2 regions of the Sporomusa sp. GT1 genome follow, and region 1 is predicted to be linked to the other one. Evidence: riboswitches for the same ligand, from Rfam matches in the RefSeq annotation. Region 1 holds a riboswitch; the other holds the start of a gene.
The links. Region 1 has a riboswitch for cyclic di-GMP ahead of GT1_RS12125 (PAS domain S-box protein). Riboswitches for the same ligand answer to the same signal wherever they lie in the genome.
Positions count from the first base shown of each region.

Region 2: linked by a shared signal. The riboswitch ahead of GT1_RS12795 (RraA family protein) and the one ahead of GT1_RS12125 (PAS domain S-box protein) in region 1 are both predicted to bind cyclic di-GMP.

Region 1 is NZ_BMBX01000009.1:80,856-85,292, forward strand. It holds gene GT1_RS12125 (PAS domain S-box protein) at 1-1,620, opposite strand, end outside; cyclic di-GMP riboswitch class I at 1,667-1,754, opposite strand; gene GT1_RS12130 (methyl-accepting chemotaxis protein) at 2,233-3,936, opposite strand; gene GT1_RS12135 (pyridoxamine 5'-phosphate oxidase family protein) at 4,188-4,437, opposite strand, start outside.
Region 2 is NZ_BMBX01000010.1:76,986-81,422, reverse strand. It holds gene GT1_RS12805 (DMT family transporter) at 1-287, shown strand, start outside; gene GT1_RS12800 (helix-turn-helix domain-containing protein) at 438-1,268, opposite strand; cyclic di-GMP riboswitch class I at 1,561-1,647, shown strand; gene GT1_RS12795 (RraA family protein) at 1,734-2,387, shown strand; gene GT1_RS12790 (DUF441 domain-containing protein) at 2,460-2,918, shown strand; gene GT1_RS12785 (methyl-accepting chemotaxis protein) at 3,048-4,437, shown strand, end outside.

The sequences.
Region 1 (4,437 bases):
AATGCTCTTGTGGCGATATATCACACTTTTAGGATGAAGATGCTGTTTCTCTGCCGTTTCCCTTATACTCGCACCGCGCAATAGTTCTTCCAGAGTCACCAAATAATTGGTTTGTTTGGTCTGGTCATATTCCAGCAAGTTGCCAATATGTTGCGTAATATATTCTCTGGCAGCGTTGCCGCTTAAAGGCTCGGAAACAAATTGAAACAAGCCGGCTTCCCGGTAATGGACAACCCCGCCTCCATCCACCGCCCTGCTGCGGGCGGCAAGCACCGCACTCAGCGCTTGACGGCAATTTTTTTTCAACCCTTCAATACCGGTATGTACTTCGCTGATGCCTACAAACACTGACATAACTGACATACTGGAGTCATCTTCCAATAATTTAGTTCTGATAAGTGAAGCTATTTCTTTGCTGCGTTCCCACTCATGCTTGCCGAATGTGGCATAACATAAAACATAGATACCATCCTGACAGCCCCAAACTATGCAATTTGGGATTTCACTTAATGCGATCATCATTTTATCTTTACGTTTCCGATCGCAGTTAATCTTAGCTAATTGTGAATTGCAATCACCGGAATCAAATGAATAATTTAAGATTTTGCATACAAATGCAGGGAGGTTTATATCCAGTCCCAGACTGCTGCAAGTATAAGCAAAACTTTCATTACTATCCACTTTCCCGTCAAGGACACTGTTAATAATATCGCTTCTGCGCCGCAGCTCATAAATCATTTGCAACGTGTTTTCTTGCTGTTCCAAAATATCGGCGGCAATAACCGCTGCCGTCCTTTTGCCGTTGACTATATAAGTAAGCGGCACCGTACGCCCCAAGAAATATTGCTTTTCTCCACCAATCTGTATTTCATAAATTCCTTTCCGCTGTATGCCGGAAATAATTGCCTGCTGCACTTCATTTAAAATAAAATCAGCCGAATCTTCCGATAATACCTGGTGAATTGTCTTGCCCAAAAACTCTGTCTCCGGCACAGGGAGCATTCTTTCGTCGCCGAACACATCCAGGTAGCGTCCGTCTTCGTCAATAATGAAGCTGATATCCGATACCGCTTCGGCGAAGTCCCGCAGGCGCCGGTTGCTTTCCCGCAAATCTGCCTCCGCCCTTCTTCGCGCCGTGACATCGATAATCAGGGAGTGAATCAGTATTCGCCCCTTTAGCTTCACAGGACCGGAATATATTTCTACCTCTCTGATGCTCCCATCTTTCAATTTATGACGGAACGGTATTGCCTTATAATGATTCCTGCTTACTTTATTTATACATTCGTCTATTTCTCCCCGCGGGGCGATGTTAATTTGACGTATCGTCATTACCTGCAATTCTTCAAGAGTATAGCCGTAATAGTCTACCGCCGCCTGATTGGCATCAAGAATATTGCCTGTATCAGGATCAATGATAATACCTACCACAGGACTGTCCTGAAAAATCTGGCGATAACCGTAACCGTTTTCCATTTCTTGTATATGCTGTTCATGCTGCTTACGGCCGCTGTTATCCCGGGATATCGTCAACCATTCAATAGCTGAGCCGCTAGAATTAGTGCTATTCAGGACTATCAATTCAAGTTCACCATCCACACAATTTAATACCAAGGCCACTACCGCAAGATTGAAACCTTCAAATAAAAAAACCAGATTGCATGTTTAATGCAACCTGGCAATCATAGATGTAACTCATCCTTAGACCCATGGCTTTGCGTCCCTTCCTTTTGGAAAGTTTGCCCACTATTCCTTTTATATAATCTTTTTATACATCTATCGTCAAAATCCTGCTAAATGTGTGAAAAATTCCATTATTTAATTATCACTAAACCAATTATCTGCTCAAAAAACAAGATTACCTGGTTCCCCAAACTCTGTAATTTTTTTTACAGAATTCCGTATTAATTTAACTTCTTGGCCAAAACAATAATAATAGCAAGGCACTAACAACAAAAGCCTGAAGCAGCAAGTTCAAAACATCCCTAAATCTAACTCGCGACATTTATCTGATAGCACCTCCTGATCCCGCTTGTCGAGATAATTGAATGATTGATGCAGTCTGTATTTTAAGCATAACAAATAAATAAAAATCCATTGTTATATTCTAATTAAAAACAGGTTAATTACTTTTAGAAATCCGGTAAAAAATGCACAATATCTCTACACCGGAACTGCTTGTTGCTTAATCGGGCAGGAGACTGCCCATTAGTTGACAGCCGATTTCTTCCTCTATACCCGAAACTTAACCATTTCCATTTGGAGTGCTTGAGCCAGCCTTGACAGTTCTTCGCTGGAGGCCGCAATGTCTGCCGTTGAAGCCAGTTGTTCCTCAGTGGCTGCCGAAACGTTTTGAGCCTCTCCGGCCGACATCGTGCTGAGGGTGTCAATCGTTGTAACCGTTCCCACAATCTGCTGACTTTCGCCCGCTATTTGCTGAATGGCCGCAGAACTTTCACCCACCTGTTTGGATACACACGACACCACTTCTACGATTTCATGGAAGGCCCTTCCTGCGGCATTGACGACCTCAGCTCCGGCTTTTACTTCTCGCGTACCGTTGTTCATTGCCACGACAGCTTTATCGGTGTCTCCCTGGATTTCCCCAATCAGTTCTGCAATCTTCTTGGCTGCTTCCTGGGACTGCTCGGCAAGCTTGCGGACTTCCTCGGCTACTACGGCAAAGCCTCTTCCCTGTTCGCCCGCCCTTGCCGCCTCGATGGCTGCGTTAAGGGCCAGCAGATTGGTTTGACCGGCAATGCCGGAAATAGTGTCCACAATCTGGCCAATCTCCTTTGAGCGTTCCCCCAGCTTGGCCACGACCTCTGCCGAAGTGTTAACAGTGTCTTCAACCTGAAGCATTTGGCTAACTGCTTGTTCAACTGCCTTGCCGCCTTCATCGGCCTTCCCGGCCGCCTGGATGGATTGTTCTGCAACTTGGGTTATGTTGGCGGCTACCTGCTGTATACCTGCCGACATGTTCTCAACTACAGTAGATGCCTCATTGGCCGCTGCTAATTGCTCATTGGCTCCTGTGGCTACTCTGGTAATCGAAGCTGCAATTTGGTTAGCCGCCTGGGCTGACTGTTCTGAGTTCGCGGTGAGTTCTTCAGACGATGCTGCCAATGTATCGGCACTGTTCTTGATCTGGCCAACAATACCACGTAGTGTGCGCTTCATATTTATAATAGCTTCGGCCATATCACCAATTTCATCATTGCGAGTCGCATGGAAATCTGGTCTGCTTAAGTCCAGCGCTCCAACCGCCGATACCTCTGTTTTTAGGTTATTCAGACGGACAGTTACTTGCCTGCTATAAATAACCGCGACAAGTATTGCTAAAATCGTCACAATTGTACCGGCCATCATCCCGATTTGGCTTTGCACCTTTGACTGATTGATTAGAAAATTGCTATCGGCATTGATGGCGTTGCCTAGTTTTTGGGCCGTAACTACAAACTGAGCATCAATCTGGTCAACTAATTGACGCCCCGCATTAAGTACTTTGTTCAGGTCAGGATCATTATTTTTTTTGGCTGCTATCGCTTTATCGCCAAGTACAAGATATTCAGCCAGCAGTTTTTCTAATTGTCCAGCATTTTCATCGCTATTCCGGGCAGTCTCATTATATTTTTTTACCGTCTCATAACTGTTGCCAAAATTGCTGCGATAACCTTGTTCGTATTGAACTGCCCCGTCAGCATAAAACAGAAAACCGCGCATATTCAGCAGCGCCCGGGTAAAATCAGTATGGGCATCTTTGACCATGATCAGCCTTGCCGAGGCAGTGTTAACCTTATCACTATATTCTACTATCGCGGTTGTAGTGTTTGAGTAACTATATAGCACATACCCTAATATTACGAGAAAAAATAAAATTGTCACCGTAAAAATAGCAGTAAGTTGTACAATGATTGGATACCGTCTGGTCGTCATTTTTGCCATCTCCTTAAAAGTAAATAAGTAAGTTGGTAATATATAGCTATCTTGTTTTATTATGGCATAGTGACTTTTCTTACAGGTTACAAAACAGTTAAGTTTTAGTTAATTATGTACGGGAGTGCCATTTGGCACTCCCGTACATAATTAACTCTTAAGTCGGTTATCTCGCATATCAGGTTTCAAAATGCGTTCTGCGACACCCTTATTTTTTTGCTTGCATAGTTTAATTAGTATGGAAGATGTTCTTATTTTTTAGCCTTGACGTATTCAATAGCTTCCTTACCGGTTATATGCTCAACATCAATTGCAATAATATAAGATTGCGTACAGCCGGTGATTTCCTTATGTTTGACTGCCTCCGGCTGATCTCCTGAATATTTTTCAACTAAAGCCTTAAAAGCTTCCAGCCATTCATCACCTTCTACAATTCTGGCTTTACCAAAAGCAATAACACTACGGAAATAGGAAGTATATTTTTCACTTATGATCCTATCT
Region 2 (4,437 bases), on a different contig from region 1:
AAGGAGTGGCAGCACCGTCCAGACTGTCTTATGACACCCTGCTCTCATTAAGCTATATGATAATCGGCAGCGGTATTTTAGCAATGAACTGGTGGAACACCGGGGTCAGAGTGGTAGGCGCTAACCGCGCCGCCATCTTCACAAATATAATCCCGCTAGCCGCAATGGCGCTGTCGGTAGTATTGCTTCACGAACATGTAGGCTGGCATGAAATTGCCGGCGGCATCTGGATAATCTTCGGGGTATATCTTACTACCAAGAAAACCCGGGCGGTACGGACAGCATAAACGTATCTTCCACGGTAAACCCCTACCTCTACTTGAAATTGGTAACCAATCACCTGTGACTAATAAAACGGCTGAGAGTACATCTCTCAGCCGTTTTATTGTCTGGCAAGGCACCACCCGCCTGAACCTGCCAGATTCTTTAACACGGAACTATATCTTCCTGGCAAGAATACAATTCACCGCATGGCGATGCGGAATTCCTGCCGAATCGCAGTCAATGATTTCTTCCCCACAGCGCAAAATCTCCCAGTCATGATAATACCCGGCCAAATCTCCCGACGAAAAGAAAAATTCATTCCTTTCCCAATCAGGTGCTAACTTAATGAATGGCTTTTCAACAAAAATAAGATGAGCGTTTAAGCCACCGGTCTTTGTATATTGTTTATACTTATCAAAATGCTTTCGCCGCTCTGCCGGCGGCAAGAATTGGAGTGAGCCGTGAGAGTAAATCACATCATACTCTTCCGCCAGGTCATAGCCAATCATATCAGCATGAATAACATTCACCGCATAACCTGACAACCGGCTATAGCGTTTAATCTTTTCCACACCGGGCGCGGAAAGCTCCAAGGCATCTACTTGCAAACCGCATTTGGCAAAGTAGATTGCATCCCGGCCTTCGCCGCTGCCAATATCCAGCAACCGTTTATTCGCTGTGTCGCCCTGCAAAATGTCGATAATTTGCCCGGCAAGCTCTGAAGGCTGTATTCCCCAATAGAAGTTCTCTTTCCGATACTCTCCGTCATACGGCCCTGCCTTGCCTGCAAGACTTTCTCCTGTCAGCAGGTAGTCAATGGACACGCCGAACAATCTTGCCAAAGGCGGGAGCAGCAGGGTATCCGGCAAGGCATTGCCCTGCTCCCACTTGGAAATGGCCTGCGGCGTTACCTTTAGTAAGTCGCCAACCTTTTCTTGTGTATAGCCTTTTTCTTTTCTCAGCAAAGCAATTCGCCGCCCTAGTTCACTATCATTATGAATCATAGCATCTTCCCTCTTTGAGTTGTTCAGTACTGACAACCTCATTGTAAACTAACCGCAATTTATAAGTCCAGCAAACTATAGTTGCAAGTGTTCAAGGCTAATTCAACCTGTGGTTGTTTTTATATTACTGGTATATTGAACTGTTAAAAACCCGGGAGCGTCCCGTCGCTTCTATTAAGATTTGGCAAGGTTTATTAACATCTATTAACATTTATAGAATGTTTATACAAATTCATGTTATTATCTTAGCGTATAGGGTATTAGCCAAATGTAAAGCCTGGAATATACATAAATACATATTGAGCATACTTATCGAAAGGTAAGGACGCAAAGCCATGGATCTAAGGGCGAGGATGCCTATGACTGCCAGGTTGCCGTTTGGTTTAACCGCTAAACGCCTCATAAACCAGCTATGGGGCTGGTTTATTTGTTTGGGAAAAACAGATTATGAAAGGAGTTGGCGAAATGGAGTTGACCTCATTGCAAAAAAAAATACTGGAGTATATTGATTACAACCGGATGAGTACAACCGAAATAGCCGATGCTATGCATAAAACGGGAGAGTTGGATCCCAAATTGCAGATTTTATTGCCTGGCAGCAGAGTAGCAGGACTCATTCACTATATTCCTGCGTTCAACAGCTCTAATTATCATGTACATAATTATATCCGCAGTACGCCTAAAGACGCTGTAGTTTATATTGATGCAGTGAATTGCGACGGCAAAGCGATTATTGGTGATCTGATTGCAAAATATATTTTTTCCCATCGTCAGGCCAAAGGCATCGTGGTTAGCGGCTTGGTACGCGATGTTCAACAACTGATCAAAGAAAATTATCCCATGTGGACTTATGGCCGGTCGCCAATCGGTTGTATTAATACAGATACCGGCTTTGATGAGGATTATTATAACAAACGTAAACAGGAGTTGGACGGTGGAATTATCGTTGCTGATGATTCTGGTGTTATCGTAATCAAAAAAGACCAGATTACCCAGCATATGCTGGAACGGTTGGAATTTCTGGGAAAACAGGAAGCTGTCTGGTCTGATTGTATTAACCGGTTACAATGGGATACTTTTGATACTATTTGTTTAAAAAAATACAATGAAATTAAATAAGCCGGGATAGCTCACTGCAAGCTGACAGTTGCTGTTATGAACCACTGAAAATCATGGCTAGGATGTGAACAAATGAATTGGGATAGCCTTCCTTTATTGATAATACTGGCGTTATCGATTATCGGCAATAACCATACTGTAGCTGTAGCTGCCTTGGTTCTGCTGCTCATTCCCAGATTAGGTCTTGAAAATTACCTGCCGTTTATAGACAAGCACGGTATAAATATTGGTATTGTCATTCTGACAATTGCCGTCCTGAGCCCGGTTGCCCAGGGTCATATAGCTATGAATGACATGCTGGCTATTTTCAAGTCACCGGTTGGCTTTCTCGCAGTTGTGATTGGGGTTTTCCTGGCCTGGGTGGCAGGTCAGGGAGTCATTTTTATGAAAGAATCGCCGGAAACAGTGTCGGCTCTGATTATCGGCACAGTTATCGGTGTTTGTTTCTTTCGCGGGCTGCCTGTCGGGCCGCTTATTGCCGGCGGTTTGGTGGCACTTTTAGTAAATGTATTGGGGTTATTCAAACGATGAACAAGCACGGGTAACTTATATTCGTGCATTTCAACAAGGAGCTAATGACTAATGAAAAAAAAGTTTTTTATTCTGTTGATAATTATTAGTTGTATCCCATTGCTCGGAGCCTCTCTTTTTTCTTTTTCATTGTATTATAAATCCCTCCAGGACGATTTCTATTCACTTAGTACCAGTGAACTGGAAGTATTAAAGTCAGAAACCCGGGATTATATCGATAAACACCTTGAGGTACTTAGAGGGACCGCCCAGACCGCCCCGGTAAGAAATTACGATCTCCCGGCGGCAGGTCAGCTGCTGAGTGACACACAGAAAGTATTTACCGCACTTGCCATGACTGTTGATGACAATAAAGGTAATCAGCTGGTAAGAGGCGATAATGCCAAATTAGTAAAGGTTGGCGACAGGACTTTTTATCAGGAAGCGATACAAGGAAAAGAGGAAGTAATTTCTGAAGTTCTGATTAGTAAGACAGACGGCAAACCGGTAGTTGCTATCGCCACACCGATACGTACGGAAAATGGAGCAGTGACCGGCGTTTTGCAAGCCTCCATCAATCTCTCATTTCTTAAAGACTTTGTCATTAAGCGGTCTCAAAACGGAGTTACCGCCTACATCCTCGATCAGGACGGAAAAATTACCGCCCATCCCGATGAACAGGTTTCAAACGAACGCAAGGATATGAGCAGCCTCCCCTTTGTGCAGAAGGCAAAACAAGGTCAAAGCGGCAGGGAAGAAATCATTGATGATAATGGTGTCCGTAAGCTGGTCAATTATGTGTATGATCCTAAAACACGCTGGATTATTTGCATGGAAAAATCCTTCGATGAATTTAATGCTAAAAATGACAGACTACTGATGGCAAATCTCTCTATTCTGCTGATTACCATCCTGGTGGTAGGCTTCATCAGTGTGTTTGTTGCCAATTACATTACCAGGCCTATTATCCAACTGGTAGACGCCACTGAAGCTATGAAAACCGGTAATTTGAACATTGAAATAACCAACCAGCAAAATGATGAGATCGGTAAGTTGGCACAGAACTTCAATGCAATGATTGGCGGACTCAAGAGCCTGCTTAGACAAGTATTAGTCACGGCTGAGGCAGTTTCATCGTCATCCGGACAGTTAACAGCCTGCGCGGCCCATTCTGAAGTTACGGCAGGACAAGTCGCCAATTCCATTGCGAGCATTACTGACTCTGTCAACGAACAAGTGGCTACTCTTGATACTACCGCCTCGCTGATAACCGAAATTGTTGACAACATTCAACAAATTGCTGCCGATTCCACTGCAGTTGCTTCCGTATCAGAAAGGACTGCTCAATCAGCAATGGACAGCGGCAAATCAATTGAACAGGCAGTTTCCCAAATGCAAAACCTTGCGGTCAATGTTGAAGAATCCTCTAAGCTTGTAACAAAGCTGGATGATCGTTCTAAAGAAATTGGGCAAATTCTTGATACTATTTCAGGAATTGCCAGTCAAACCAACTTATTGGCATTGAATGCGGCTATCGAGG